Regions from separate parts of the Brucella tritici genome, predicted to be linked through region 4. Evidence: predicted binding sites of a transcription regulator. Region 4 holds the regulator's gene; each other region holds the start of a gene.

Region 1 (7,726 bases), on a different contig from region 4:
CTGTCGAGAAGGCCCGGCATTGCCGGGCTTTTTTCGTTTTGCGACCAGTGAGTGCTTCTACAGACCGTCGTGATGTGGCACCTTGAAGGTCACACCAATCTGGAGAGGCCTATGCTAGCATCTGCTTTAATCGGCTTTACAATAAGTGTGCTGCTTGCCGTGATTGCTAACCACCGGTTCAAGGAGCTAGAGCGGCTTCCCATGCAGTGGGGATTATCCGGACAAGTAAACTGGACAGCTCCGAGAATTCCAGCTCTCGCCTTCATTCCATTGCTCTATGTTCTGTTGGCAAGCGTGCTGATTTCTGCCGCCCACCATGATCCCGAAAAGTACACCATCCAATCGGTCGGGACGGTGTTTATCGTGGTAATTGCCGCGCAAATCCTTCACCTGTGGATGATTGATCGATACCGATCAAACCGACCTGAATAGCAAAAAGCCGGACACTGGGCCCGGCTTCCAACAACTTTCTTTGCCTCCCGCTTATTCAGCAGCCTCTGAACTGCGCTTGGGACGGCGTTCCAGCAATTCCTTGAGGAAGTGGCCGGTGTAGGAGCGCTTCTCCTGCACGATGTCTTCCGGACGGCCCACGGCGACAATCTCGCCGCCGCCATCGCCACCTTCCGGTCCAAGGTCGATCACCCAGTCGGCAGTCTTGATGACTTCGAGATTATGCTCGATCACTACGACCGTGTTGCCCTGTTCGACCAGTTCGTGCAGCACTTCCAAAAGTTTTGCCACGTCGTGGAAGTGCAGGCCGGTTGTCGGTTCGTCCAGAATATAGAGCGTACGGCCCGTTGCGCGGCGCGACAGTTCCTTGGCAAGCTTCACACGCTGCGCTTCACCACCCGAAAGCGTCGTCGCCTGCTGGCCAACCTTGATATAGCCGAGGCCGACCTTGACGAGCGTTTCAAGCTTGTCGCGCACCGCAGGCACGGCGGAGAAGAATTCCGCGCCTTCCTCGACCGTCATGTCCAGCACATCGGCGATGGACTTGCCCTTGAACAGGACTTCCAGTGTTTCGCGGTTGTAGCGCTTGCCGTGACAGACGTCGCAAGTCACATAGACATCCGGCAGGAAGTGCATCTCAATCTTGATGACGCCATCGCCCTGGCAAGCCTCGCAGCGTCCGCCCTTCACGTTGAACGAGAAGCGGCCCGGCTGATAGCCGCGCGCCTTGGCTTCGGGCAGACCCGCGAACCAGTCGCGGATCGGCGTGAAGGCACCGGTATAGGTTGCCGGATTGGAGCGCGGGGTGCGGCCAATCGGCGACTGATCGATATCGATCACCTTGTCGAGGAATTCCAGCCCCTCGATACGGTCATGCTCTGCCGGATGCTCACGCGAACCCATGATGCGGCGCGAGGCGGCCTTGAACAGTGTTTCGATCAGGAAGGTGGATTTGCCACCGCCTGAAACGCCAGTGACGGCGGTGAAGGTTCCAAGCGGAATATCCGCCGAGACATTTTTCAGGTTATTGCCGCGCGCGCCCACCACGCGAATGCGCTTGGATTTCGAAATCTTGCGGCGTTCCGCCGGGACGGCAACTTCCATCGCGCCTGACAGATATTTGCCGGTCAGCGAGTTCGCATTGGACATCACATCCTGCGGCGACCCTTGAGCGATGATCTTGCCGCCATGGACGCCAGCCGCCGGGCCGATATCGACCACATAATCTGCGGTCAGGATCGCGTCTTCGTCATGCTCGACCACGATGACCGTATTGCCGAGATCGCGCAGATGGCGCAGCGTGTCGAGAAGACGCGCATTGTCCCGCTGATGCAGGCCGATGGATGGTTCGTCCAGCACGTAGAGCACCCCGGTCAGGCCGGAGCCGATCTGCGAAGCAAGACGGATACGCTGGCTTTCACCGCCCGATAGCGTGCCGGAATTGCGTGCCAGCGTCAGATAGTCGAGGCCGACATCATTGAGGAACTGCAGCCGCTCGCGGATTTCCTTGAGGATGCGGGCGGCAATCTCGCGCTGCTTGTCGTTAAAGCTGCTGTCAATGTCGCGGAACCAGGCATCGGCCTTGCGGATCGACATTTCCGTGATCTCGCCAACATGCTTCATGCCAACCTTAACCGCCAGCGCTTCCGGCTTCAGACGGTAGCCGTTACAGGAGGGGCAGGGCGTCGAGGCCATGAAGCGCTCGATATCTTCACGCGACCAGGCGGAGTCGGTCTCCTTCCAGCGGCGCTCCAGATTGGGGATCACGCCTTCAAAAGGCTTCGTCGTCTGGTAGGAGCGCAGGCCGTCATCATACTGGAAGGTGATTTCCTTGCCCTTGGTGCCATAAAGAATAGCCTGCTGTGCTTCTTCCGAAAGATCGGCCCAGCGTGCGCCGATCTTGAAGCCATAGGCTTTGCCAAGCGCTTCCAGCGTCTGATTGTAGTAGGGCGACGAGGACCGCGCCCATGGAGCAATCGCGCCATCCTTCAACACCGCCGTTTCGTCGGGAACGATCAGGTTCGGATCGATGGCCTGTTGCGTGCCGAGACCATCGCAGGTCGGGCAGGCGCCGAATGGGTTGTTGAACGAGAACAGGCGCGGTTCGATTTCAGGAATTGTGAAACCGGAAACCGGGCAGGCAAACTTTTCCGAAAACAGAATGCGCTCGTGCGTTTCGTTGGCGGACTTGTTGGCAGCACCGCCTTCAGCCGTCTCTTCCGGCGGCAGAGGCTTGTCGGCAAACTCGGCAACGGCCAGACCTTCGGCAAGCTTGAGGCAGGTTTCAAGACTGTCGGCGAGGCGGGTCGACAGATCAGGACGCACCACGACACGGTCCACCACGACATCGATGTCGTGCTTGTACTTCTTGTCGAGCGCCGGAACGTCGGCGATTTCATAGAAGGTGCCGTCTACCTTGACGCGCTGAAAGCCCTTCTTCTGAAGTTCCGCCAGTTCCTTCTTGTACTCGCCCTTGCGGCCGCGAACGATGGGCGCGAGGATATAAAGGCGCGTGCCTTCTTCCAGCGCCATGACGCGATCAACCATCTGGCTGACCGTCTGGCTTTCGATGGGAAGGCCGGTCGCCGGCGAATAAGGCACGCCCACGCGCGCAAAGAGTAGGCGCATATAGTCGTAAATTTCGGTGACGGTGCCGACCGTCGAGCGCGGATTGCGGCTCGTCGTCTTTTGTTCGATAGAGATTGCGGGCGACAGGCCGTCGATCTGATCGACATCCGGCTTCTGCATCATTTCGAGGAACTGGCGCGCATAGGCCGAAAGGCTTTCGACATAGCGGCGCTGACCTTCCGCATAGATCGTGTCGAAGGCAAGCGAGGATTTGCCCGAGCCGGAAAGCCCCGTCATTACGATCAGCTTGTCGCGAGGCAGATCGAGATCGACATTTTTCAGATTGTGTTCGCGCGCGCCACGTATGGAAATGAATTTCTGATCGCTCATTCCGCGTCCTGCCTGCTCATGATGCCATGGATAAACTGGCGCCGAATGATGAAACACGTCGCGCCGGTGTCTAATATGGGGTGAAACCCTCCAATAAGAAGGGGGCTCCGGTCATTCATCGGTGCACTCTTATCATTAGAACAAATATCGAACAACCAGCCTTCTGATAGGCGATACGAAATGTGAACGCAAGAGCGTTGACTGTCACTCCTGACAGGAGCAGACTAACCTTACTCGCTGATAGCGGAGAGGTGCCGCGGTGGGATGACACGGCATCGGCAAGAGGTCCGCAGGAGGCGGGGAGACCCTGTAGGGAGGTAAAGGAGCATGAGTCCACCTGACTACGTTGCCTAGCTTTCACAGAGATGAAAGCACAATCCGTTTCGGTCGCGGCAGCATCTTTTCGCAAGGAATGATGCCTCGTTGATCGAAAGTGTGATTGCCGACAATTTGAATTTGCGCGGAATGCAAATGGCCGTGCGCCTTTGTGATCCGAAAAGACCTGCCGACGAATTAATGTCGACACATGAGCATTGCTCAACCCCCTAAGCCCTGCGCGCCAAAGATACAGTGAGCGGCAGGGCTTTTCCTTGGAAGCTGATCCGGTTTGCGAAGCGCAAACAGCCATTGCTTCATGAAGGTGACCGGCAAAGCTGTTTTGAAATTATGGCAGATGCAGTTCTGACCCGATCTGGCCCTGAAATAAGGAAAACTGCATTTTCAGCACAGGAAATGGTGCAAAAAACCACTGGAATTTGTGGCGAGCGCAAGGCTTTTTCATGTCGGAAGGTTGCATTTTGAACAAAACAAGAACATAAACTCTGTGGACATTAACAAATTCGCCGACCCGGATTGAGCACGTTTTGAGCCAGTCCTGTAAGGTGAACACATGAGTTTCTGGTGATGGCGCATCGTTGCGCCTGATCTTTCATTTGGAACGTGCCTCTTGTCCGTGCGAAGCTGTGCGGAAAGAGTGTGCATGCAAGACCCGGAGTAATTTTTCGATGGCTGGTAGCGTCAACAAAGTCATTCTGGTCGGCAATCTTGGTGCCGATCCGGAAATTCGTCGTCTGAATTCGGGCGATGTGGTTGCCAATCTGCGCATTGCAACGTCGGAAAGCTGGCGCGACCGCCAGAGCGGCGAACGCAAGGACCGCACCGAATGGCACAGCGTTGTCATTTTCAATGAAAACCTTGCCAAGGTCGCCGAGCAATATCTGAAGAAGGGCGCCAAGGTTTATATCGAAGGCGCACTCCAGACCCGCAAGTGGCAGGATCAGAACGGCAATGACCGTTACTCGACGGAAGTCGTGCTGCAGAAGTTCCGTGGCGAACTGCAGATGCTCGATAGCCGTGGCGAAGGCGGCGGCGAAGGCCGTTCGTTCGGCGGTGGCGGCGGAAATCGCAACCAGATGTCCGACTATTCCGGTGGCGGCGGTGACTTCGGCTCGTCCGGCCCGTCTTCGGGTGGCGGCAGCGGCGGCGGTTTCTCGCGCGATCTGGACGACGAAATCCCGTTCTGAGAACGGATATAATCCAGTTTATAAGTAAAGTATGATAAGGCGCTGTTTTACAGCGCCTTTTCTGTTGGCTTCATAGTTTCAAAATCGATGGGCTTGCAGTGTCGCGTTGCGATCTCAAGCCCCTCAAAGCGACTTTTCGCCTGATATAATCTGCTCGCCATCTTCTTTGGTGAATGATGTGACCGGGTTTTCCAGAATATCCAGAACCAGTTCGGATGGGCGGCAAAGCTTCGTGCCGCGAGGCGTCTCGACAATGGGCCGGTTGATCAGGATCGGATGAGCCATCATGAAGTCGATCAGCTCGTCATCGGTCCATTTGGGATCGGACAGGCCGAGGTCGGCATAGGGTGTGCCTTTCTCACGCAGCAGCTCGCGCGGCGTCACGCTCATTGCCGCCAACAGGCCGACCAGACGGTCCCGCGTGGGCGGATTCTGCACATATTCGACTATGACGGGCTCTTCACCACTGGCGCGGATCATTGCCAGCGTATTGCGCGAGGTGCCGCATTTCGGATTGTGAAAAATAGTGACGGTCATCAGGAGTTTCCTGTCTGTGTTGAAAGCACCATGCGTGGTTGGCACCAGCATGGGTCAGTTCATATCATTCATCTGCGGGTCGCCGGGATAAGTGTCGATAGAAAACTCCATATTATCGGCTGAAAACCTTGTCAGCGAATACTGGATGGGCACACCGTCAGTGTTCACATTGATTGCCTTGGCCGTCAGCACAATGGCGCCGGGCGAAAGCTTCAAATGTTTCAGATCATCCGAATCCGCATGGCGGGCGGATATGATTGTCGATTTACGGAAGTAGTCGGCAACCCCTGCTTTTCGGAAAGCCACGGTTATTGAACCGCTTGCCGCATAATCCTCGGCGATTTCCGGAAATTGTTCGGCACTGATCCAGAGTGTTGCGCGCGAGAGGGGGCGTCCGTCGGCACTATGCAAGGTTTCCAGCCGCATGACTGGGGAACCGGGTTCGATCTCAAGAGCCTCGGCGATATCCGGAGAGGCGGGCGTAGTGCCGGAAGCAAGCAATGCGCCCTGCATGTCCCGCACCTGTGAAGCCAGCGACTGCGAGATACGGGTACGGCGTCCAATCTGGTAGGTCAGGCGCTTTGCATTGGCAACAAAGGTGCCGCGACCTTGCTCGGCACGCAGCACGCCCTCCTGCGTCAGCGCGGCAATGGCACTGCGCACCGTATGGCGATTGACTCCAAACCTGTAGGCAAGTTCCATCTCGGCAGGCATGCGCGCACCGGACTGAAGCTTCCCCGCCATGATATCGCCGCGTATCTCGTCGGCAATCTGCCGCCAGATCGCCACACCGCTGTTTCTCTCAATTCTTCTGGTCTTTGTCATCAACTGTCATCGTCCTGTCATTGGCAGGGTGTATTCATTCTGGTATTGTATAGTTGTCTATATAACTAGACAAATCCGAAGAGTAAGTCAACAAGATCTCAAAGGGCAGGGAAGCTCATGTACGGTACGGAGCAGAGTGCGAAGGGAGGCGGAGCCGGTTCCGCCACTGAAAGCAGAAAGGCGCCAGATCCAGTTCAAGCCGCAAGGCAGGCGAGCATGGCGATTCTTGCGCGTGCAAGTGGCGAAGAACTGCAAGCCTTCTGGCAAGCATGGTCGGACAAGCCTGAATTCGAGGTTCTGCGCGGACCGGAAACCGGTCTTGTAATGCTGCGTGGCCGCATTGGCGGCGGCGGCGCGCCCTTCAATGTCGGCGAGGCAACGGTGACGCGCGCTACGGTGCGGCTCTCCGACGGCTCGGTCGGTCACTCTTATGCACTTGGTCGCGATCAGGAAAAGGCACGCCTTGCCGCTCTTTTCGATGCGCTGTGGCTGGATGAAGGCCAACGCAATGCGGTGGAGACGCAGGTGCTGAATGTCTTGCGCAAGCGGCTCGCCGACGCCGACGCCACGCTGCGCAGCGAAGCTGCCGCCACCAAGGTTGATTTCTTCACAATGGTCCGGGGAGACAATTAATGCTTCCTTCTTCTGTAAACAGCACTTCCTCCGCGTTCGAGGGCGGCTTTGCCGATCCGGTGACGGATGCGCAGTCGGCATTCCATGCCGTCATGCATGCCATGGCCAATCCCGGCCGCATCTATCCTCTGGCTCGCGCAGCCACCCCACCGCAGCCGCTGACGCCTGAACTGGGCGTGATTGCAGCAACTCTGCTCGATCACGACGCGACGGTCTGGTGCGATGCCGCGATAGCTGCCGATGAAAGTGCAACCGCCTGGCTTACTTTTCACACCGGTGCGCCGCGTGTCGATAATACAGATGCCGCACAATTCGCTCTGGTCAGCAATGTTTCCCTGCTGCCGTCTCTGGCAGAGTTTTCACAGGGCGACGCCGAGTTTCCTGATCGTTCGACAACCGTTGTCCTTGCTGTTGTGTCGCTGACAAGCGGGCAGGGTTTTGTGCTCAAAGGCCCCGGTATCGATGGTGAACGTGCGCTTCACGTTGAAGGTCTGCCGCAGGACTTCATCAATCAATGGCGCGAGAACGGTGCGCAATATCCGCTGGGCGTTGATCTTGTTCTGGTCTGCGACGGTGCTGTTGCAGCGCTTCCCCGCACAACGCGCGTAAGCAATCTGGAGGGCTGAAAATGTATGTTGCCGTAAAGGGTGGTGAAACAGCCATCCGCAATGCCCACCGTCTTCTCGATGATCGCCGTCGCGGCGACCGCTCGGTCCCGGCATTGCGTCTCGATCAGATTGTCGAGCAGCTTGCGCTGGCGGTCGATCGCGTCATGGCCGAAGGTTCGCTCTATGATCGCG
Region 2 (7,726 bases), on a different contig from region 4:
AAACAATTTTCCGAGATAAGTATCTTCTTGCGAAACTGTGGCCAAGTCACGAAGCCGTGCTTTATCGCCTCGCCAAGGCACACGGCAGTTCTGTGGACGACTGTAAGGCGCTGGTCGCGAACTCCGCAGCGATCTGCGATAGATGGTTCATGCTGCCTTTCACGATCCATTGTTCCGGCCGGGTGCTCGCGGCTGAATTTCCAGACCGGCAAAACATCCTGAGCTGGTCTCTGACGCGTCCGGGGTTCGTTTCGGCGTGTTCCGTCGCCTGGCTGGAGGTACGCAATGACGACCTGACGCTGGATGTGGACCCGGTGCTTTTGTTGCAGGAGAGACTGGCAGAAGCCGGGTATGGTGAAGCGGTCCAGATGATGACATCGCGCAGAGTACAGAAACACCATGTTGCAATATCACGCTCCGGCGAAGCCCATGCTGCCTGCCTTGCCACTGTCGGCCTGTCAAACGCGGGGAGGGTGGGGGAACTCACGCAGATGAAGATGCCCATTGGAACGATCAATCTTCTGGTTCACATCGATAAGCCATTGTCGGTCGCAGCCCATATAGAGGCTATTTCCATTGCTTCCGAGGCCCGCACCGCCGCTATTATCGAACTCGGCCTCGATGTCGGCGGCAAAGCGGCAACAGGGACCGGAACAGACTGCATCGCCGTTTCCGCTCCGCACGGACAGGTGGAGGAGGCAGCATCATATGCGGGCTTGCATACGAATATAGGAGCCGCCCTCGGTGGCGCGGTTTATGATGCAATGTCCGAAGGCGGCAGGCTCTGGATGAAAGAGCAGGGTTTCGGGCCGATCAGGCCTCGGCTGTAGCCCCTTTCGGCTTCAGGCGCAGAATAAGCGGTACCAGAACAAGGGCGACGATCGGGAAGACCAGCCAGTTGATGGTTTCCCAGCCCGATGAATGCAAGAGCGACCCTGCAAAGAACGAAGCGCAGGCCACAGTGCCGAACATGATGAAATCATTGGCGCCCTGTGCCTTGCCGCGTTCCGCCGGTGTGTGGCAGTCGGTCACCATGGCGGTCGCGCCGATAAAGCCGAAATTCCAGCCGATGCCGAGGAAGATCAGCGCACCCCAGAAATGGCCCACATCAAAGCCGCCCAATGCAATGATGGCGGAGAACGCGATCAAAACCAGACCGAGTGCGGTGATCTTTTCCTTGCCGAAACGGGTGATGAGCTTTCCGGTGAAGAAGCTTGGCGCGAACATGGCGAGCACATGCCACTGGATGCCGAGGGCTGCATGATCGACGGAATGGCCATGGCCGACCATGGCGATGGGCGCTGCCGTCATCACAAATGTCATCAGCGCATAGGAACAGACGCCAGCAGCCACGGAAAGGATGAAGCGCGGTGAACGGAGAATTTCGCCGAGAGGGCGGCCTGTATCATGGATGGTGTTCGGATATTTCCGGACCTTCGGTGCGCGCAGCATGAAAAGGACGGGGAGGGCGAGAAGCCCGAGAACAGCCTGACTGAGGAAACTGCCTGCAAACATCGCATCCGGAATGGTATCGCGTGTCCAGATGACAAGCTGTGGCCCGACGATTGCCGCAACGAGCCCACCCACCATGACCCATGAGATGGCGCGCGCCTTCATGTCGCCCGTTGCCGCATCGGTCGCGGCAAAGCGATAGCTCTGGACATAAGAGGCGTAGAAACCGGCAGTCAGCGTTCCGAGACAGAAGATGAGGAAGGAGGCGGCAAAAATACCTGCGGCTGCGATCACACCCGCCGCAGCGCCGACAAGCGCACCCAGCATATAGGCATTGCGGCGTCCGAACTGGCGCATGAAGAAAGCGGCAGGCAGTGTGCCAAGCGCAAGGCCGAGATTGAACAGGCTGACGGGCAGTGTGACGAGTGCCGGATCGGAAGACAGTTTCTGGCCTACCAGACCGCCAAGCGAAATCACGATAGGCGGGCTGGAAGCGCCCAGTGCCTGTGCAATCGTCAGGATAACAATATTGCGTCGTGCAGCCGTCGCGTCGGTCATAACCAACCCCTCAATCGATAAACCGGGATGGTTTTATCGGAAAGCGCATTTACCGGCAAAATTATTCTACAGCTGGTTAGAACATTTTTTGACTGGGTCAGCTATTCCGTTTCAAACGATGAGATGGATGTGACGACACATCCGGGTTTGGGAGGATATTTGGCAATTAACCCATAATATTATTCGTCCAGTGCTCCGATAGAGACATTGCAGGCGGTATTGACGCCATGATCGTCAGCGTATTGAAAGTAAATTGTACCATTCATCGTGGGCAGAGGGCCGCTATGTGGCGGTTTTGATCGCCCAACATAATCTGATGAGAAGCCAGCTTCATATGTGCCATCCGGCTTTGTAACTACAGTGCTTTCGTCAATACCGAACTGCGCAGTTAAAAGCTCTGTCGAACTATCGGAATATATATTTACCTCTCCGGAAAAACCTTGTCCGTTATTGGTTAGTGTCACCAAAACATACTCGTGATCATCGCCATTCATGACCAAGAATCCGGGTTTCAACGAGATTTCAATAGCCATTCTTCACCTATATACTTGTTGAAGAGCGAATATATCTCAAATCTGGAATGAAATTATACTGACAGAGTAGGCAGAGTTGGGCTGCTGGTCTGTCAGTTTGAATAATTATCGCATCAGCGATGCGCGTCTTCCCTCATACAAAACCTGAGCGGACAACAGAGACGCAACCATGCAGGCCCGCGATGTATGTGGGAATCCAATTTGGACAGCCCGATGTCGTCCGGCTGTCATCTAGTGCTTCTAATTTGCAACTCCACAATTCGATAGGGAGCTAGCAATGTCAGAGAATCTTTCCCAGCAAAGTCTGTTCAAGACCAGCCAGTTGGAAGAAGCAGATGCCGATCCGCGCAATCCGTCCGATAATCCAACCATGGGCGAAATCATCAGCCGGCGCTTTTCCCGCCGTGGCTTTCTGCGTGGATCGCTTGCTGTCTCGGCCATTGCGGCAACGGTCAGCCCGCTCGCCCTGTTGAGCGCCGGTGATGCGCGCGCTGCATCCGGTTCGGCCTTTTCCTTCAAGGAAGTCGAAGCCGGTGTGGATGCCCATCACCATGTCGCGGAAGGCTATGACGCCGATGTGCTTTTGCGCTGGGGCGACAGGCTTTTTGCCGATGCGCCGGAGTTCGATCCGACCAAACAGTCTGCCGAGGCGCAGGCGCGTCAGTTCGGCTACAACAATGATTATGTCGGCTATATCGCCATCGAGGAATCGCCGGAACATGGCTTCCTCGTGGTCAATCACGAATATACCAATCCGCACCTGATGTTCCCCGGCCTCGTCAAGATCGTTGACGGCAAGGTGGAGCAGGCTCCGCTTTCGAAGGAACAGGTGGATATCGAAATGGCCGCCCATGGCGGCACGATTGTCGAAATCCGCAAGCAGGACGGCAAGTGGCAACCGGTGCTCGACGGTGCAAACAATCGCCGCATCACCTCCAATACCGAGATGGCGCTGAGCGGTCCCGCCGCCGGTCATGATCGCGTCAAGACCAATGCCGATCCTTCCGGCACCAAGGTTTTCGGCACGGTCAACAATTGTGCAGGCGGCGTCACGCCCTGGGGCACCTACATCATGGCCGAGGAAAACATCCATGGCTATTTCATTGGCGAACTGCCGGAAGGTCACGCGGAAACGGCCAATTACAAGCGCATGGGCATTCCCGAAGGCTCATACGAATGGGGACGTTTCTACGACCGTTTCGATGTTTCCAAGGAGCCGAACGAACCGAACCGCTTTGGCTGGATCGTCGAGGTCGATGTGTCCGATCCGAACGCCGTGCCGAAGAAGCGGACCGCGCTTGGCCGTTTCAAGCATGAGGGTGCCGAATCCATCGTCAACAAGGACGGGCGCGTGGTCTTCTATCTGGGCGACGACGAACGCTTCGACTATGTCTACAAGTTTGTGACGGCGGGCAAGTTCAACCCGGATGATCGCGCTGCCAATATGGACCTGCTGGATGAAGGCACGCTTCACGTGGCCAAATTCCATGAAGATGGCAAGGTCGATTGGATGCCGCTGGTATTCGGTCAGGGTCCGCTGACCGAGCAGAACGGCTTCAAAAGTCAGGCCGATGTGCTGATCGAAACCCGCCGCGCGGGCGATCTTCTCGGCGCGACCAAGATGGACCGCCCGGAAGACGTGCAGCCGAACCCGGTCAATGGCCGTGTTTATGTCATGCTCACCAACAATACCAAGCGCAAGGACGATCAGGTGGATGCCGCCAATCCGCGCGCCAAGAATGCCTTTGGCCATATCATCGAGATCGAGGAAGATGGTCAGGATTTTGCCGCCACGACAGGCAAGTGGGAGGTGCTGCTGAAATGCGGCGATCCATCCGTGGCAGAAGTCGGTGCCAGCTTCTCCACCGACACGACACGCAATGGCTGGTTCGGTATGCCGGACAACGCCGCCGTCGACAGTGCCGGTCGGCTTTGGGTCGCAACCGATGGCAACAGCAACAAGGATACAGGCCGCACCGACGGACTTTGGGCGGTCGATACGGAAGGTGATGCGCGCGCGACCTCGAAACTGTTCTATCGCGTGCCGGTGGGTGCGGAAATGTGCGGTCCGCTGTTTGCACCCGATGATGAGACGGCTTTCGTTGCCGTGCAGCATCCGGGCGATGGCGGCGAAGATTGGGACGGTCACGGTCGTCCGTCCTATTACGAGGACCTGTCCACCCGCTGGCCGGATTTCAAGGACGATATGCCGGTTCGGCCTGCCGTGGTGGCAATCACGAAGCAGGGTGGCGGCAAGATCGCGGTGTAATACCAAAACTAGATGAGTTTGACTCATCGAGTTTTGGTTAAGCCCGTGCGGCGACTGAGCATTTTCAGGGCGTGATGCGTTAGCATCTCAGCGTCCTGGTATAATGACTTGATGAGACAGTTGACCCCCGGTGAAAGCTGGGGGCCTTCGCCAAAGCTTCATGGAAGCGTCAAGCCAGCGATACAAAGTCAGCCTAATTCCGTCCCTGTATTTCAAATCCAACGGGGACTTATCATGATATCGCGTCTCGTCGCCTCGACCATGCTTGCCGGTGCCGTCGCATTGGCTTTTCCTGCTTCCGCAGAAGAAAAAGCTTTTCTCGCTACACTCAAAGCCCATGCCATCCTGCCCGCGAACACCATCATCGCTGCGCCGGACGATGCGGCTGAACATCTGAAGACATCGGGCAAGTTCACCACCGCCGACCGCAAGCGTGCTGAGGGCATCGGCACTGTTGAAGGCAAGGACGGCGTGCGCAAGACCGGCCTGTCTGTGCCGTTCGACGGCCAGCCGGTGCAGGGCTTTTCCGGCATCAAGACCATGGAAGACGGCAGTTTCTGGTCACTGTCCGACAATGGCTTCGGCTCCAAGCTCAATTCGCCGGATGCCATGCTGATGCTGCACAATGTCAAGTTCGACTGGGACAAGGGAACGGTCGAGCGCGTGAAGACCGTGTTCCTCAGCGATCCGGACAAGAAGGCTCCGTTTCCCATCGTTATGGAAGGCGCTGAAAAGCGCTATCTGACTGGCGCCGACTTCGATGTGGAATCCATCCAGCCGGTTGCGGATGGCTTCTGGGTCGGCGAGGAATTCGGGCCCTTCCTGTTGAAATTCGACATGGACGGCAAGCTGACCGACGTTATTCCGACGGTTGTCGGTGAGACGGAAGTGGTGTCGCCTGATAATCCGAAACTCGCTCTGCCCGCCAATCCGAGCCTCAAGCTGCCGTCCTACAATCTGAAGCGCTCGGGGGGCTTCGAGGGGCTGGCCATGTCGAAGGACGGCTCGAAGCTTTATGGTCTTCTGGAAGGACCGCTTTTCGTCGATGGTGCGCCGGAAAAGACCGAAAGCGGCAAGACGGGCTTGCGCATTATCGAATTCAGCGTTGCCGACAAGAAGTGGACGGGCCGTTCCTGGCTCTATCCGCTGGCGGAAGGTGGTGAAGCCATTGGTGATTTCAACATGCTGGATGAAACCACGGCGCTGGTCATCGAGCGTGACAACGGCGTCGGCACGGCAGACAAGGCCTGCGCCGATCCGAAGAAGCCGCAGGCCGATTGCTTTGATGTGCCGTCGAAGGTGAAGCGTATCTACAAGATCGCTTTCGACGACAGCAATGTCGGCAAGGAAGTGCGCAAGATCGGCTATATCGACCTGCTCGCCATTGCCGACCCGAAAAACAAGCGCCGTCAGGGTGGACATGAAGGCATTTACGATATGCCGTTCCTGACCATCGAGAATGTGGATCGGGTGGACGACACGCATATCGTGGTCGGCAACGACAACAATCTGCCCTTCTCGGCTGGCCGTTTCATCGACAAGGTCGATGACAATGAATTCGTCCTGCTGGAAGTGGGTGAGTTCCTGAAGGCCGAATAAGCCGTCTTCAATGAAGACGCGGAGAAAGCCCTGGATATCGGGCGTTTGACGTGACAGGTTGGCGGCTTGCCCTTGCATCGGCAGGCCGCCATTGATCTTACTTGGTCGTATAGCCACCATTGACGAGAACGGTCTGCCCAGTCATCCACCAGCCGTCCGAAACCATGAAGCGGATATAGGGAACAATGTCCTCGATATCGGTAAGGCCGGTTTTGGAAAACTTCGAGAGTGCTGCTGCAGTCCGGTGATAGGCCACCGCGTCCTCGCCTTCTGCCGGATAGAAGAATGACGTGTCCATCGGGCCGGGACCGATTGCGGTTACCGAGATGCCGCGTTCGCCGAATTCCTTGGAAGCCGCGCGCGTGAAATGCTCTACCGGGGCCTTGGTGCCTGCATAGGCTGCATAGAACGGCGTGTAGGCGCCGAGCAGCGAGGTTACCAGTGTACAAATCTTGCCGTTGTCGTTGACATGTTTCCCTGCTTCTTTCAGGAAGAAGAAGGCTGACTTGGAATTCACAGCAGTCATTTCGTCATATTCGGCTTCCGAAACTTCAATGATCGGCTTCTTCAAGACCTTGCCCACCGTGTTGATGGCAATATCGGGACGCCCAATAGCGGCATTCGTATCTGCGAACAGTTTCTCCATCGCACCGGCAGTGGTGAGATCGGCCTGGAAGGAAACCGCTTCTGCGCCGGCGGCCCTCACGGCAGCTACTGTGGCGTCCGCATCCGCTTTGGACGATGCGCTGTTATAATGAATTGCGATTGCCTTTGCCCCGTGTTCCGCAAGATCGCGCGCGATCAGTCCGCCGAGATTCTTGGCGCCACCGGCGATGATAACGGTTCTGCCCTTGATGCTGTGGTCTGTCATGGCTTCCACCTTCTTTTCCGACGCGACTGCGCCATGCAGCCGCTTTCAAGTCGGAAGAGTATCGTCTAGAATGGCATTATAAAGACGGTCATTCTGACAACACCTGTCAGATTTGATGGACAATGGAAGCAGGATTACCTTGGATCGCATCGACCTCTTTCGTGTCTTCGCCCGTGTCGTCGAATGTTCGAGTTTTACACGCGCTGCCGATACGCTCGGCGTGCCGCGCTCCTCCGTTTCGGCGGCTGTTATCGAGCTGGAGGGACGCCTCGGGGCGAGGCTCCTCCACCGGACCACCAGAAGCGTGTCGACGACGCAGGATGGCGCTGCCTTCTATGAACGCTGCCTGAGTCTGATTGCTGATATGGAAGAAGCCGAAAACCTGTTTCGGAGTACCGCTACGCCCTCCGGCACGTTGCGGATCGATGTTCCCGGTCGCATCGG
Region 3 (7,726 bases), on a different contig from region 4:
GATCTGCCAGGGGCGGGCCTTTTCCTTCCAGCGCGGCGTGAAGGAATGGATCGAAACAATGAAAGGCGCTGCCCTGCTTTCAGCCGTCACGCGCTCGCTCGCACGTGCGACTGTATCGTGATAGGGGCGATAGAAGCGTTCGAGCCGTTCTTCGCGTTCGCCTGCCGACATAGGGTAGTTGCCGGAAATAACCGCACCATCGGACAATTGCATGATAAGCGTCGGGTCGTCTTCGCCGCGATTGGGATCGATCAGCAGTCGCGAAAACCCGCCGAGGACCGCAGGCGCGTTCAGACGGCTTGCAAGTTTGCGGGTCAGATTCTCTACGCCGATATCATAGGCGATGTGCCGGTCGAATTCACTTGTCTGCAAACCAAGTGTGCCATATTCGGCTGGAACATCACGCCGTGCGTGGTCGGCGGTCAGGAGCAGGCCGAGACTGAAATCGCCGTCGACACTATGCGCTGGCGAGAACGGCGACGAAGCGGTTGATCCGGATTGAAGCGGCATGGAGCGAAATCCGAGGCTAAATAAGGGGATTATTTCTGTGTTGTGCGGGAAGCTGTTTCAGGTCTGTCATGAGAAAGCCCGGATTGCAACGATCATTCTTTAATGAAGACGACCTGTTCTCAATGGGATTGCGTTGACATCAAAGGCGAAACTGCCGAAAAGAGAGCGACCCGAAATGGGATTTGCCCGAGATGGGATTTCCCTGTGCAATACAAATTGTTCGATAAAACCGATAGCGGGCTGAAGGGGTTCTGCGTATGCGACTTCCACTATCTCTAGTTTTGTTTGCCGGTGTGCTGATGACTGCGCTGGGCATGACATCCATAGAGGCTCGTGCGGATTTCCGCGTATGCAATGCAACCCAGAACCTTGTGGGCGTGTCTATCGGCTACAGAGCCAAGACCGGCTGGGTGACCGAAGGCTGGTGGCACATCGACGGATCAAGCTGCAAGACCCTCATCGAGGGGCCGCTGACCTCGCGCTATTATTACCTCTATGCGGAAGACGCTCAGGGTGGCGGACGCTGGGAGGGCAAGGTCAATATGTGCGTGGCCGAGAAAGAATTCCGTATTACTGGCGTCCAGGATTGCTTTGCGCGGGGGTTCCAGCGCAATGGCTTCCAGGAATACGACACCGGGGAACAATCGAGCTGGATGGTTCAGCTCACCGATGAAACGCCGACAGAAAACCCCACTGTTACAGGAACGAATAGTCAATGAAGCGCAACCGCAAGGTCAAGATTCTCGCCACGCTAGGTCCGGCGTCGGGTGAGGAAGCCGTCATCCGCAAGCTGTTTGAGGCAGGCGCGGATGTGTTCCGCATCAATATGAGTCATGCCGACCATGACCTGATGCGCACCCTCGTCAAGCGCATCCGCAATGTGGAAAAGGAACTGGGCCGTCCGATCGGCATTCTGGCCGATCTTCAGGGCCCGAAGCTGCGTGTTGGCAAGTTCAAGGACGGTAAGGCCGATCTCGTTCCCGGCCAGACCTTCACCCTCGACAACAACGAAGCGCCCGGCGATGAACATCGCGTCTATCTTCCGCATCCGGAAATTCTTGAAGCTGTCGAGCCGGGTCATCGCCTGCTGATCGACGATGGCAAGCTGCATCTGGTCGCCGAGGCGAGCGACGGCAAGTCGATCCGCTGCAAGGTGGTTTCCGGAACGCGCATTTCGGACCGCAAGGGCGTCAGCCTGCCTGATACGACGCTTGGCGTGGGCGCGCTGACAGAAAAGGACCGCAAGGATCTCGACGCCGTCCTGAAGGAAGAAATCGACTGGGTTGCGCTTTCCTTCATCCAGCGTCCGGAAGATTTGGCCGAAGTGCGCAAGGTTTCGCGCGGCAAGGTCGGCCTGATGTCGAAAATCGAGAAGCCGCAGGCTGTAACGCGTCTCGATGAAATCATCGAGCTTTCCGACGCATTGATGGTCGCGCGCGGCGATCTTGGCGTTGAAGTGCCGCTCGAAAGCGTTCCGGGCATTCAGAAGCAGATTACCCGCAAGGCGCGCCGTGCTGGCAAGCCGGTCGTTGTCGCGACGCAGATGCTGGAATCAATGATTACAGCGCCCGTCCCAACCCGCGCTGAAGTGTCCGACGTTGCAACGGCTGTGTTTGAAGGCGCCGATGCGATCATGCTTTCGGCAGAATCGGCCTCGGGCCAGTATCCGGTCGAAGCCGTTGCCACCATGAACCGCATTGCCGAGCAGGTTGAAAAGGAACCAACCTATTCGACCATCATCGATGCGCAGCGTGCCGCACCAGAACCGACGGGTGCCGACGCGATTTCGCTTGCTGCACGCCAGATCGCAGAGACGCTGAAGCTTTCGGCCATCGTCACCTACACTGCTTCCGGTACGACCGGTCTGCGTGCTGCACGTGAGCGTCCGCGCACGCCGATCATCGCCCTGTCGCCGGTCGTCGATACCGCACGCAAGCTGTCGCTCGTCTGGGGCCTGCATTGCGTGGTGACCGCCGATGCGCATGATCTCGAAGACATGGTCAACCATGCCTGCGAAATCGTTTTCCACGAGGAGTTCGGCAAGGCCGGCGACCGCGTCATCATTACCGCCGGTGTCCCATTCGGTACGCCTGGCGCGACCAACATGCTGCGCATCGCCTATATTGGACCCGACGGGAAGTCAGGCATCTAAACTGGAGATATTCCAGCCGTGACGGCCTGCAAATGGCGTTGTTTTGCGCTTCCGGTGCTCATGTGCATTCTTTGACGCAAAGTCTCATCCGAAAAGTCTGCAACTTTTCGGGACTATGCGTGGAAGTACATTCCGCGCCGGCTCTCAAACTCCGCCAGTTTGGTCGCTCAAGCGCCCATCTTCGATTCCGGCTCGCTACAGCCGGAATCTCATCCAGTTATGGCAGACGGCATCTAAAGAAACGCGCTCCTTCAGGGCGCGTTTTTTGTTTTGGTCTTGCCGAATTTTGAGAATGTTTTGTGGGGAGGCAGAAGCCGCTCTAAGTCCGCGTATCCGTCAGTTCGTCGGCCAAATCGTTGAAGTTCTTCTGTGCGTCGCGCATCATCGGATAGACGATGAGAGCCTGCTCATAGGCTTTTAGCGCCTGTTCCTTGAGGCCGCGCAGGCGCAAGATGGCCGCCATGCCGGTCAGGGCACCATAATGGCGTGGTTCCAACTCCAGTGTACGATTGATGTCGTACATGGCATGGGCATAGTCTTTTTGCAGGAAATAGACCGTAGCGCGGCGGTTCCAGGCCTCGGCATATTCCGGGTCGAGCGCGATCGCCTCATTCAGGAAGTCGATTGCCGAAGGATAGCGCCGCTCCAGCATCGCTGTGTTGGCCCATTGCATCAGGAGATCGACTGTTGCGCTGCCGGACTGTGACCACAGCGTATTGATCTGTGAAGCAATGCGCCGCGCCTTGGCTTCGTCCGTCGTGCGGCGAAGATCGGCAAAGAGTTTGTCAAGGCGCTCTTCAGGCGTCTGGACTGCATCCGATTCAGGCTTTTCCGGGGTAGTTTTCTGTTCCGTGTCGGGGCCGGTCTGAACGGGTGTCAGAGGGGCGGTAAGCGGCATTTTGCCGGGTGCCACTTCGGCATGGGCAAGGGGCACCGTCGTACCAAGCGACGCGAGTACAGAAAAAGAAATCAGACATGCAAAAACGTTCCGCATGAGCATAGATTTTACCATGCGCAGCGAAACGTCAAATGCAAAATCAGAAATAAGATTAGCCCTGACGAGCCTTGTAGCGCGGGGCAGTCTTATTGATGATGTAAACGCGGCCCTTGCGGCGGACCAGCTGGCAGTCGCGATGACGGCCCTTGAGCGCTTTAAGCGAGTTCTTGATCTTCATGTCAATCACCGGTCTTGTTGGCCCGTTGACGTGCAGATGCCGCGGGGCTTCATAAAAACAGGCGCTCGAGGCGCCAATTGATTACAGGCACTGTTAGATGCCCGAAGGGTTGGCCGAAATACACAAGGTTTCAGGCAAATGTCAACTCCTGAGCCGCAGATTCAGGGCACTGGAGCTGAAATTCTTGGCAGGTGGCAAAGATTCATCGGGAATCGACGGGATTCCCGATGAACATTATTTCCCGCGGGGGTGAATGCGCGTCACATGGCCCATTTTGCGGCCCGGACGTGCTTCCTTTTTACCGTAAAGATGCAGCACGGCATCCTTTTCGGAGAGAATCGCTGGTACCTTCTCGACATCGTCGCCGATCAGGTTTTCCATCACGCAATCGGAATGCCGATCCGTGTTGCCCAGAGGCAATCCGGCTACGGCGCGGATATGCTGTTCAAACTGCGAAACAGCGCAAGCTGCTTCGGTCCAGTGGCCTGAATTATGGACGCGGGGGGCGAATTCGTTTGCCAGAAGCGTGCCGTCCTTCAGGACGAAGAACTCAAGTCCGAGCACGCCGATATAATCAAGCGCATTCAGGAGCTTTGTGGCGGCTTTACGGGCGGCTTCCGCCGTGCTTTCGGAGATGGAAGCCGGTACGGTCGAAGTCGCGAGGATACCGTCCTTGTGAACGTTTTCGGCAATATCGAAGATGGCGATATTGCCGGAGCGGTCGCGTGCTGCGATCACTGAGACTTCACGCTCGAAATCAACGAAGCCTTCGAGGATTGCCGGGGCACGATTGATCGCGAGAATCGCCTTATGCGCCTCAGCCTCATCGAGTGACGTCAGGCGGACCTGTCCCTTGCCATCATAACCAAGACGCCGCGTCTTGAGGATGCCACGCTCGCCAAGGGCACCCAGAGCTGCAATCAGGGTTTCTTCATCGTCCACAAGACGCCAGGGTGCTGTCTCGATATCGCTGGAGTTGAGAAACTGCTTTTCGGTAAAGCGATCCTGTGAGACTTCGAGCGCTGCCGGGGGAGGAAAGACCAGAGCGGTTTCGGCCAGCTTGTCGGCGGCGCTGACCGGCACGTTCTCGAATTCGTAGGTAATGACATCGGACGCTGCTGCAAGTTCGGCAAGCGCTTTCGGGTCGTCATAGGCAGCGACGATCTGGCGATTGGCAACTTGTGCCGCCGGGCAATCGGCCTGTGGTTCCAGGATTACGGTTTCAAAGCCGAGACGTGCTGCGGCCATGGCAAGCATTCTGCCGAGCTGGCCGCCGCCGATGATGCCGATGGTTGCACCGGGCCTGAGTGCAGAATTGAGTGCGGAGTTGTTCATATCAGGCCTCGTTCGAAGGGCGCTCAGCCACGCTTTCCGTTTGCGCAGTGCGCCATTCATCGAGGCGGGCTGCAAGCGCTTCATCGTAAAGCGCCAGAACGGCGGCGGCGAGAAGAGCGGCGTTGACCGCACCGGCGCGACCGATGGCGAGCGTGCCGACGGGAATGCCAGCTGGCATCTGCACGATGGAGAGGAGCGAATCCTGACCCGAAAGCGCCTTGGACTGGACCGGAACGCCGAAGACAGGCAGTGGTGTCATGGCTGCAGCCATGCCGGGCAGGTGAGCCGCGCCGCCCGCACCTGCGATAACGACCTTGAACCCTTCCGCTTTGGCACCTTTGGCAAAGGCAACGAGCCGGTCAGGCGTGCGATGCGCGGAAACGATCCGGGCATCGAAGGAAATGCCGAGTGCTTCCAGTGTGTCCGCTGCATGGCGCATGGTTTCCCAGTCGGACTGGCTTCCCATGATGATGGCGACATCGGCAGTAACGCTCATTGATCTTCCTGCTCCGCTTCTTTCGTGCATGTTTAGGGTGGTATTAAAATGATAAAGCCGGGCGAACCCCGGCTCTGTCATGGATCATTATGGACATTCAGGCGATGATGTCGGGGATCACCCGATCTTCCATCTCCTGCAGCTTGTCCTTGATTGCGAGTTTTTTCTTCTTCATACGCTGGACGCGCAATTGGTCGCAGCCAACCGCTATCATGGCGTTTATGGCAGCATCGAAATCCGCGTGTTCCTGTTTCAGTCGTGCGACGGCCAATCTGATTTCGGCCTGTTCCTGATCGGACATGCGGTGCCCCGTTCTGTTGAATAGTTTTACGGGCCGCGCCAAACCCTCAAAGGTGCGGCGTCAGCCCGTTTCCGGCGAAGCCCTTATCATATTTTTCGCCTCAGGAAAATGCTACCACGACAAAATCGACTTTGCACCAAACTCATGCCAAACTGTCATGGTTCTGTCATGGATGACGGCTGTCGAAGGCGACAACAATACCGCATCCTTGGCAGCCGGGACTGCGTGTTTGGCCCGGAATACAGGAGGTGTGCCGGGCGTTCATGCAGGTTGAATGGCGGGATAGCGGACAAACGGGCAAACGAGGTCCGCGCTGTTCCGTAAATCAGGGAAATCAACCAAAGGAGATCTGATGATGGCTATCGAGTCCCATCTTGCCACGCTCGAAAAGAAGCACGGCGCTCTGGAGCAGGAAATTTCCGAAGCTATAGCGTCACCGGCAATGGACGACCTGCACGTTGCATCTCTCAAGCGCAAGAAGCTCATGCTTAAGGACCAGATCGAAAAACTGAGATCCCAGGTAACACGTCACTAACAGGGAAGCCGCGCTTAGATCGCGGTTCGATAAGGCGTCTCAAACCGTCGACATTGGAGACCGAACGGCTCTGACGAGCTGGAGGTTCTTTGTCGTGAATGTAGTTTGCATTCCAAAGCGAAGATGCCGAAATTCAGTATTGGCGGCTGTGTCACAGCCGCCGAACATATTGATTCAACTATTTAATCGACTGCATTTATCGACGCTATTTTCAGCGTCCGTCAACCTTCCGTCTCTGCTCTTGGATCGAGGTTCAGCGCTTCCGGTGTTGCGCCACGTTCCGACGGCATGCTTTTGAACTGATCCTTTTCTTCTTTCGGAACGGATGCGCGCTTGCGTGAACGGAACAGTGCATAGCCGGTGATGGAAATATGCGCGAGCATGGTGATGGCGAAGAGGCCGGACGGCCAGAAAATATCCATGGCCGCAGCCGCCAGCAGCGGTCCGAGCATGGTACCGAAGCCGTAAAGCAACAGAAGCCCGCTCGATACTTTCACAAAGCTTTCCGACGTTGCGTGATCGTTGGCGTGGGCGACGGCGACGGGATAGAGCGCATAGGCGAGCGCGCCATAACAGCCGGTCATCGTAATGATGACGGGGCCGCTGGACGGAGCGACGAGAAAGGCAATGAGGCCAACCAGTGCCGCCAGCGCCGCAACGCTTGCCAGCACGAAACGTCGGTCTACCAGATCGGAAATGCGTCCGATTGGAATCTGCATCAAGGCTCCGGCTGCGATAGTGACACTGACCATCAAGGCGATTTCGGTGGTCGAAATGCCGGATTTAGCGCCGAAGACAGCTCCGAGCGTACCCCATGCGCCATTGGCAATGCCGATCAGGATACAACCTACGAAGGCTGCAGGTGAGTTGTTATAGAGCGCCTTGAGATCAAGCTGCACTTCGGTCAGCGGCTTGGGGCTGACGGCTGTGGAGATCGCCGTTGGAATGAGAGCCAGGCAGAAGAATATGCCGCTTATCATGAACAGATGATCGGAGCGCACGTCTCCGGCTGCCACGAGCATCTGGCCGGACATGGTGGCCCCGTAATTGACCATCATATACATGCCGAAAATCTTGCCGCGCGATTCGTTGGTTGCACGTTCATTCAGCCAGCTTTCTATGACCATGAAGGCGCCAGCCATCGAAAAGCCGGTGAAGGCGCGCAGGATCACCCAGATGGTTGCATCCACGAAGATGCCGGAAAGCAAAGCGATAACCGCAG
Region 4 (7,726 bases):
CCGTCGACACCGATGGACCCGTCGACTGCTCTTCCGGTGCAGATCTATATGTGGGCAAATGAAGCAGAACGCGCCTTTGTGGAACGCACGTCAGGCGCTATCATTGTCCTGCTTCTGTTCCTTGCCGTGATGAATATTGCAGCAATCATTCTGCGCCGCCGCTTCGAGCGCCGCTGGTAAAACGGGAGTCGAAAGCTATGAATCTGATGACTGAACGATCTCTCGAGAAAGCCGTAGGAGAAAAAATGAACGCCAACGCCAATTCCATAAAGATGCGCGGCGACAAGGTCTGCGTATTTTATGGCGAGAAGCAGGCGCTGTTCGACGTCGATCTGGATATCCAGGAAAAGATGGTCACGGCGCTGATCGGCCCTTCCGGTTGCGGCAAGTCCACTTTCCTGCGTTCGCTCAATCGCATGAACGACACGATCGAGGGCTGCAAGGTTGGCGGCAAGATCACGCTCGACAATGAAGACATCTACGATCCGAAGATCGATGTCGTCGAACTGCGCGCCCGCGTTGGCATGGTGTTCCAGAAACCGAACCCATTTCCGAAATCGATCTATGAAAATGTCGCCTACGGTCCGCGCATTCATGGTCTCGCCCGTACCAAGACCGATCTTGAAGAAATCGTCGTGACGAGCTTGCAGAAGGCGAGCTTGTTCGAGGAAGTGAAGGACCGTCTGCACGATGCGGGCACCGGCCTTTCCGGCGGCCAGCAGCAGCGCCTTTGCATCGCACGCGCGATTGCGGTGAGCCCGGAAGTCATCCTCATGGACGAACCGTGTTCAGCACTTGACCCGATTGCCACCGCGAAGGTTGAAGAGCTGATCGACGAACTGCGCCAGAACTATACGATCGTGATCGTCACGCACTCCATGCAGCAGGCCGCGCGCGTTTCGCAACGCACTGCCATGTTCCACCTCGGCAATCTGGTCGAAGTGGGGGACACGGAAACCATGTTCACCGCGCCTACCGAAAAGCGCACGCAGGACTACATCACCGGACGCTTCGGCTGATCCGGAACTGCGCTTCAACAGATAGACAGTGCGGCTTCCCCGCAATTTATATTACGAGGTCTACTATGCCGTCTCAGCATACCGTTCGCTCCTACGATGAGGAATTGAAGTTTCTCTCCCATAAGATCGCCGAAATGGGCGGACATGCGGAACGTATGGTCGAGCAGTCGGTCGCCGCTATCGTCAATGCGGACAATGCGCTCGCACAGCGCGTCATCTCCGACGATCTTATCCTCGATGCCAGTGAGCGCGAGATTGACGACAAGGCTGTGATGATTATCGCCAAGCGTCAGCCTATGGCTGTGGACCTGCGTGAGATCATCGGCTCGATCCGCATTTCTGCCGATCTGGAACGCGTGGGCGATCTGGGTAAGAACATCGCCAAGCGTGTTGCCGCCGTTTCGGAATCGCGTCAGCCGGTAAAGCTTTATCGCGGGCTCGAAACACTGGCGGAACTGGCACTGACCCAGCTCAAGGACGTCCTCGACGCCTATGCATCGCGCTCGGTACAGCAGATCAACGTCGTTCGCGACCGCGACGACGAGATCGACGCCATGTACACGTCTCTGTTCCGCGAACTCTTGACTTACATGATGGAAGACCCGCGCAATATCTCCGCCTGCACGCATCTTCTGTTCTGCGCGAAGAACATCGAGCGCATCGGGGATCATGCGACTAATATTGCGGAGACCGTCTATTACATTGTGACCGGCCTGCAAATGCCGGCCGAACGACCGAAGGAAGACCTGAGCCACGGTATTGTCGTGGATGAGGCACGTAAACCCTGAACTACAGCCAGCCGGACTTTGGTCCGGCGGGTGAGAATGAGTGAATAGCGCGGCGGCACGCGGTCGATTGGGGGGATTTTATCCACCGCCCGCCGAATTTGGATAGGGAAATACTGGATGTCACAGGCACCCAAAATCGCTGTGGTCGAAGACGAAGAGGCGCTGAGCGTGCTGCTTCGCTACAATCTTGAGGCAGAGGGTTATCAGGTCGATACGATGCTGCGCGGCGACGAGGCCGAAATCGCCTTGCGCGAGAACGTGCCGGATCTGCTCATTCTGGACTGGATGCTGCCGGGCGTATCTGGCATCGAGCTTTGCCGCCGCCTGCGTCAATGGTCGGAAACGGAACGCCTACCCATCATCATGCTGACGGCACGTGGCGAGGAGAGCGAACGGGTACGCGGCCTCAGCGTTGGTGCGGACGATTATGTCGTGAAGCCATTTTCGACGCCGGAACTGCTGGCGCGCGTCAAAGCCATGCTGCGCCGGTCCAATCCGAGCATTCTTTCGCATGTGCTGAAAGTGGGCGATCTGGTTCTCGATCGCCAGCAGCATCGCGTTTATCGTAAGGAAAAGGAAGTTCGTCTTGGACCGACGGAATTCCGCCTGCTCGAATATTTCATGATGTCGCCTGGTCGTGTTTTCTCGCGCAGCCAGCTTCTGGATGGCGTTTGGGGACCGGACATTTATGTCGATGATCGCACGGTGGACGTCCATGTAGGACGGTTACGCAAAGCGATCAATGTCGGTCGGGCCCTCGATCCCATTCGCACCGTTCGGGGTGCCGGTTATTCTTTCGGGTGACGGACGCCATTATCTGAGACTTCAAGAACTGGACTTGTCCGACCCGCCGAAGTTTCCTTGGCGGGTCGTTTTTGTTTCCGGCCAAGCTTTGCGTGATGCAGATCGCACTCGCCCGATTCGCATTGCAACGACCCGAAACAGGCGTCAGAAGTCTCATCTCACGCGATGTTACAAACATGTTGCGAAAGTTGACGAAGAGCAACGGAACCCGCCTCGAAACAGAAACTCCGCAGATCATTTGAAACACCACAAATGTGTATGCAAAAAATGTACAAGCAAAAGCGAATTAAGGCAGGGATATGGCGTGTATTACGAGACTTTGAATCTCATTAAATCAATATCTTATCTGAATTGGCCATTCTTGTTAAGAAATTGTTAATATATTTAAAGGGCTTGTAGGCATATTCGCACTCTCGATTCGGAGTTGCTTTTGGACATTTTAGTCGCCTCCAGCATTGTTGGGATTTGACCCGTCGCCTTTTTTTGGCCTAAAAATTCCAAAACCTTGAATTCGATTAAGCGACAGTAGGGCGTGTGACTTTGATCTTCGTCCTCTTTGACTTGCACCGCAGTCAGACGTTCGCGCGCATCGTTCCAGATGTGTTCGCCTGAATGGATGACTGGATCAGTTAAGGGTCCTAACATGAGACTGAGCCATTGACGCGCGCCGCGAAGTGGAAATTACCCGTTCTTATCGGGCTGGTGGTTGCGCCTTTCGTGGTGACCGGTTGCACGACGACCGGAACCTCGGGAAAAGCCAATTCGGAAAAGACGGCGGCAAGCCACGTCAAGTCCGTCAATGGCGTAAAGACCTACACCTACACCACACGGGACAAGAATTGTCTTGAACGTGCGATGTTCTTCGAATCCAACCGTTCAAGTTCCGATGGTCTTCTGGCGGTCGGCACCGTCGTTATGAACCGCCTCGCGTCGGGACGTTATCCGGATACGATTTGCGGCGTTGTCGGTCAGAAGAACCAGTTTGCACCCGGTGTTCTCACCCGCCAGATGAATTCCAAGGCGCTGCCCGACGTTCAGGCTGCCGCCGATGCAGTCTTGAAAGGCGAGCGCCATCCAAAACTCAAGAACGCCATGTTCTTTCACACGGCGGGTCTGAAATTCCCTTACAACAACATGCATTACGTGCTCGTGGCCGGTGGAAATTCCTTCTACGAGAAGCGCAATCGTGACGGCTCGCTGCAAAATCCAGTTCCGCAGGAGCCCTACAATCTGGCTATGGCCTATTCGCCGCAATCACCGTCTCTTCCGCAGGATCCGTCTTATGACGTTACACTGCCGCAGACCGGTCCGGTTCCGGGAACGGAGCCAACCGTTCAGGTGGCGCTCGCGGAAGCTGTAAAGGCTCAAAGCGTGGAGCAGAGTGTCGGTGCCGGTCCGCAGGCTCGTAGCGACCGCTTGGCGCGTCACCGCGGAGCAGTATCTCAGCAGGAACCACATATGCAGGTGGCCTCCTACCAGCCGCAATTCGATACGACGGCTCCGCAACCGACATCGCTCGGCTATGCTCCGGCAAGCCAGAAGCAGGCTGATGCCATTGGTGCGCTTCTTCTGTCGCAGGATCGTCCCGAAGCGCCGCTGTAAGAAGCGCTTTTATAATCTGATAATCTGCAACGCCGGTCTGGTTCACCCCGACCGGCGTTTTGATTTCCTAGCTGGTTGTTGTCGCTTTCCAGCGAAAGTCTCAGCGGTAGATCGGGCGATAGATCACCATCTGGGTGTCGTAGAAATCGACCTGATTCTGCCAGGCACGCCTGTCAGCTCTGCGATCGAGGTCCAGTCGCATCAGGCAGTTGGCAAAAGCGTCGGTATTGGCCTTGAAGCCATAGCTGCGGCAGGTCTGTACGTCGGCGGCACGCCGTTGTTCCGGCGTCATGGTCACGCACCCTGCCAGAAGACCGGTAACGCCCAGCAAGATAAGCACATTCTTATTCATTACTGTCTGCTTTCTTCTGCACTGACCGCAGATTTACTATAACGCAAAGGCAGGAAAAAAGGTGGTGAAATTATGCCGTCTGATAAACTGTCGGTGATTCCACATCCTAAGAGGTCTTCCACCCATGGCTCATGAACAGCTGAACCCAGTCATCGATCCGATGAAACTCGAACGTCTTGCGGAAGTCGCCGTTCGCGTTGGTCTGCAATTGCGCGAGGGGCAGGATCTTGTCATTACCGCGCCGGTCGTGGCCTTGCCGCTGGTTCGCCTTATCGCCAAGCACGCCTACAAGGCCGGGGCCGGATTGGTAACGCCGTTCTTCGCGGATGACGAAATGGCGCTTGCCCGTTACGAGAACGCATCCGATGCGAGTTTCGATCGCGCGGCAAGCTGGCTTTATGAAGGGATGGCAAAAGCCTATTCGGATGGCGCTGCCCGGCTGGCCATCGCTGCCGACAATCCGATGCTTCTCTCCAACCAGGACCCGGCCAAGGTTTCGCGCGCCAACCGGGCCAATTCGAAAGCCTATCAGCCGGCACTCGAAAAGATTGCTGGTTTCGACATCAACTGGAACATCGTCTCCTATCCCAATCCGGCATGGGCAAAGCTCATGTTTCCAAATGAGCCGGCGGACATCGCCAGTCGCAAGCTGGCCGATGCGATCTTCTCGGCTTCGCGTGTCGATGTCGACGATCCGGTCGGTGCCTGGGCGGCGCACAACGCAGCGCTTCGCACCCGCACCCGTTTCCTGAATGGCAAGGCGTATAGTGCCCTGCATTTCAAAGGCCCGAACACCGATCTGACGGTCGGGCTTGCCGACGGTCATGAATGGCACGGCGGCGCGTCTACGGCGAAGAATGGGATCACCTGCAATCCGAACATTCCGACGGAAGAAGTGTTCACTGCACCGCATGCATTGCGTGTCGAAGGTTATGTGACGAGTACCAAGCCTCTGTCGCATCAGGGCACATTGATCGAGAATATTGCGGTTCGCTTTAAAGGCGGACGAATTATCGAGGCGAAGGCAAGCCGCGGTGAAGAAGTGCTCAACAAGGTGCTGGATACGGATGAAGGTGCCCGTCATCTGGGTGAAGTGGCGCTGGTTCCGCATTCATCGCCGATATCGCAGAGTGGGCTTTTGTTCTACAACACCCTGTTTGACGAGAATGCCGCAAGCCACATCGCACTCGGCCAGTGCTATTCCAAGTGCTTTATCGACGGCGCAAAACTGACGCCGGAACAGATCAAGGCGCAGGGTGGTAATTCGAGCCTTATCCATATCGACTGGATGATCGGCTCCGGCCAGATCGACGTCGATGGCATCAACGCGGACGGAACCCGCGAGCCGGTGATGCGCAGTGGCGAATGGGCCAACTGATTGTCGCGAAATAGAAAAGGCCGGGAATTTCCCGGCCTTTTCATTGCATCTGCGAGGTCAGTTCTTTTCCTGAACATGGGCCTCAAGGAACCACAATGCCTTGTCGAGACTGCGGGACGCGGCGGTAAAAATATCCGCCGTATCGTCATCACCTGCATCATCTGCATCCTTGATCGACTTGCGCACAAGATTGGCGACGTCGCCATAACGCTCGATCAGTGCAAGCAGATGATCGTGAACGGCATATATGTCGGTGGGATAAGGCTTGAGCTTGCTTTCCTTGGCCACGACCTGCGTGGTGCCATAGGCCGTCCCGCCGATCTGTACGGCGCGCTCGGCAATCGTGTCGACATGTTCGTCAAGATCGTCGCGGAAGCCATCCAGCATTTCATGAACGGCGATGAACTGCGGTCCCTTAAGGTTCCAGTGTGCCTGCTTGGTGATGAGGGCAAGATCGATTGTCGCGGCGAGGTTTTCATTCAGCAGCGCGATCATTGTCGTCTTCGTATTGGAAGGAAGATCGTTGCGGGTTGCATGCATCGACTTCTTGGACATTTTATCCTCATATCCTTTTGTTCGATCCGGCATGGAGCGGCTGGGAGATGTCGCTCATAATCACGGGCAGCTATTCCAAAAGCGAACGAACCCGCCAGATCCTTATGAGGTTCGATTGCCGGGTGGGCCTTGTCGCCGTCAGGACAACATAAAAATATTCCCGCACCCGATGACGAAATGCATATCGCCGGTTTTTGTTCCAAGGGAATGCTTAAAAACGGACTTGATCCAGCCTTTGGACAAGACTTGGCTTGTCGTGACGCGAAATCTGATTTACCCGATTGCGCATGAAGATACTTGCGCTTGATACTGCCGCTTCGTGGTGTTCCGTTGCTGTCTACAATTCCGACGGCGATATCGTGCTTGCCGATGTAAGCGAAAACATCGGCAAGGGACATGCGGAAGTATTGATGGACTATGTCGAACGTGCTGTGAGAGAGGCGAAACTATCGCTCCGCGATATGGATCGGGTAGCGGTCAATATCGGGCCAGGGTCGTTTACCGGCGTCCGTATCGGTGTCTCGGCGGCACGCGGTTTTGCACTGGCGCTCGACGTTCCTGCCATCGGTGTCACGGCCTTCGAAGCGCTGGCCGCAGAAACACAGTCTCTGTCGCCGGAAAAGCCAGTTCTGGTTCTTCTCGATGCGCATCGCGGCGAGATTTATGCGCAATCATTCGATGCGAAAGGCTTGCCGAGTGCGAAGCCACTGGTTCTGTCGCGAGAGGAAGCGGAGGCTCTTGCCGTTTCGCAGGCAGCAAATACGGTTCTTGCAGGCTCCGCGGCCCCTGCGATCAATGAAGTGATCGGCTGTCGCTTCACACTTGGCCCGGTTGAGCCGACAGCGAAAATCGGCATCTATGCGCGTCAGGCAAGCTCGCGCCAGCCTGGCGATGCGCCAAAGCCGCTTTATATGCGTGGGCCGGATGCGAAGCCGCAGATCGGTTTTGCGCTGCCGCGCAAGGCCACCGGAGAATAGCCGATGATGGGCTTACCGTTTGGGCGTTTCGGTCGCAGACAAATCTCGGTGGAGTCGCTTGGCGCACAGGACAGTCATGCGATCCAGCGTATTCATGCAGTCGCTTTCCATCACGGCTGGAGTTCCGACGATTTCAGATCGCTGATCGCACAGGATACGGTTTTCGGTTTTGTTGCCCGTGCGGAAGGCAAACCGAACGATGCCTGTGGTTTCGTGCTGGCTCGTCTGGTGGCAGGTGAGGCGGAAATCCT

What was found. The regulator PhoB, encoded in region 4, activates phosphate uptake and scavenging genes when phosphate is short. The targets are predictions, from matches to a motif close to TGTCATNNANCTGTCAT.
Positions count from the first base shown of each region.
Region 1: the regulator PhoB is predicted to act here: its motif matches at 6,298-6,314, upstream of phnF (phosphonate metabolism transcriptional regulator PhnF).
Region 2: the regulator PhoB is predicted to act here: its motif matches at 2,758-2,774, upstream of F9K94_RS06715 (PhoX family protein).
Region 3: the regulator PhoB is predicted to act here: its motif matches at 6,123-6,139, upstream of F9K94_RS19575 (YdcH family protein).

Region 1 covers NZ_WBVY01000001.1:453,742-461,467, forward strand. The annotation lists gene F9K94_RS02285 (hypothetical protein) at 112-432, shown strand; gene uvrA (excinuclease ABC subunit UvrA) at 484-3,408, opposite strand; gene ssb (single-stranded DNA-binding protein) at 4,413-4,931, shown strand; gene arsC (arsenate reductase (glutaredoxin)) at 5,055-5,468, opposite strand; gene phnF (phosphonate metabolism transcriptional regulator PhnF) at 5,523-6,296, opposite strand; gene phnG (phosphonate C-P lyase system protein PhnG) at 6,411-6,926, shown strand; gene phnH (phosphonate C-P lyase system protein PhnH) at 6,926-7,552, shown strand; gene F9K94_RS02325 (carbon-phosphorus lyase complex subunit PhnI) at 7,555-7,726, shown strand, end outside.
Region 2 covers NZ_WBVY01000002.1:250,218-257,943, reverse strand. The annotation lists gene F9K94_RS06730 (adenosylcobinamide amidohydrolase) at 1-830, shown strand, start outside; gene F9K94_RS06725 (MFS transporter) at 814-2,010, opposite strand; gene F9K94_RS06720 (hypothetical protein) at 2,190-2,543, opposite strand; gene F9K94_RS06715 (PhoX family protein) at 2,821-4,812, shown strand; gene F9K94_RS06710 (esterase-like activity of phytase family protein) at 5,047-6,411, shown strand; gene F9K94_RS06705 (SDR family oxidoreductase) at 6,509-7,282, opposite strand; gene F9K94_RS06700 (LysR family transcriptional regulator) at 7,422-7,726, shown strand, end outside.
Region 3 covers NZ_WBVY01000005.1:117,196-124,921, forward strand. The annotation lists gene F9K94_RS19540 (N-formylglutamate amidohydrolase) at 1-510, opposite strand, end outside; gene F9K94_RS19545 (DUF1036 domain-containing protein) at 768-1,229, shown strand; gene pyk (pyruvate kinase) at 1,226-2,662, shown strand; gene F9K94_RS19555 (tetratricopeptide repeat protein) at 2,982-3,674, opposite strand; gene ykgO (type B 50S ribosomal protein L36) at 3,712-3,837, opposite strand; gene F9K94_RS19565 (5-(carboxyamino)imidazole ribonucleotide synthase) at 4,072-5,172, opposite strand; gene purE (5-(carboxyamino)imidazole ribonucleotide mutase) at 5,174-5,668, opposite strand; gene F9K94_RS19575 (YdcH family protein) at 5,766-5,969, opposite strand; gene F9K94_RS19580 (YdcH family protein) at 6,322-6,504, shown strand; gene F9K94_RS19585 (MFS transporter) at 6,726-7,726, opposite strand, start outside.
Region 4 covers NZ_WBVY01000003.1:269,747-277,472, forward strand. The annotation lists gene pstA (phosphate ABC transporter permease PstA) at 1-180, shown strand, start outside; gene pstB (phosphate ABC transporter ATP-binding protein PstB) at 246-1,019, shown strand; gene phoU (phosphate signaling complex protein PhoU) at 1,085-1,807, shown strand; gene phoB (phosphate regulon transcriptional regulator PhoB) at 1,925-2,611, shown strand; gene F9K94_RS11180 (cell wall hydrolase) at 3,269-4,213, shown strand; gene F9K94_RS11185 (hypothetical protein) at 4,314-4,565, opposite strand; gene F9K94_RS11190 (aminopeptidase) at 4,690-5,943, shown strand; gene dps (DNA starvation/stationary phase protection protein Dps) at 6,001-6,498, opposite strand; gene tsaB (tRNA (adenosine(37)-N6)-threonylcarbamoyltransferase complex dimerization subunit type 1 TsaB) at 6,786-7,475, shown strand; gene rimI (ribosomal protein S18-alanine N-acetyltransferase) at 7,479-7,726, shown strand, end outside.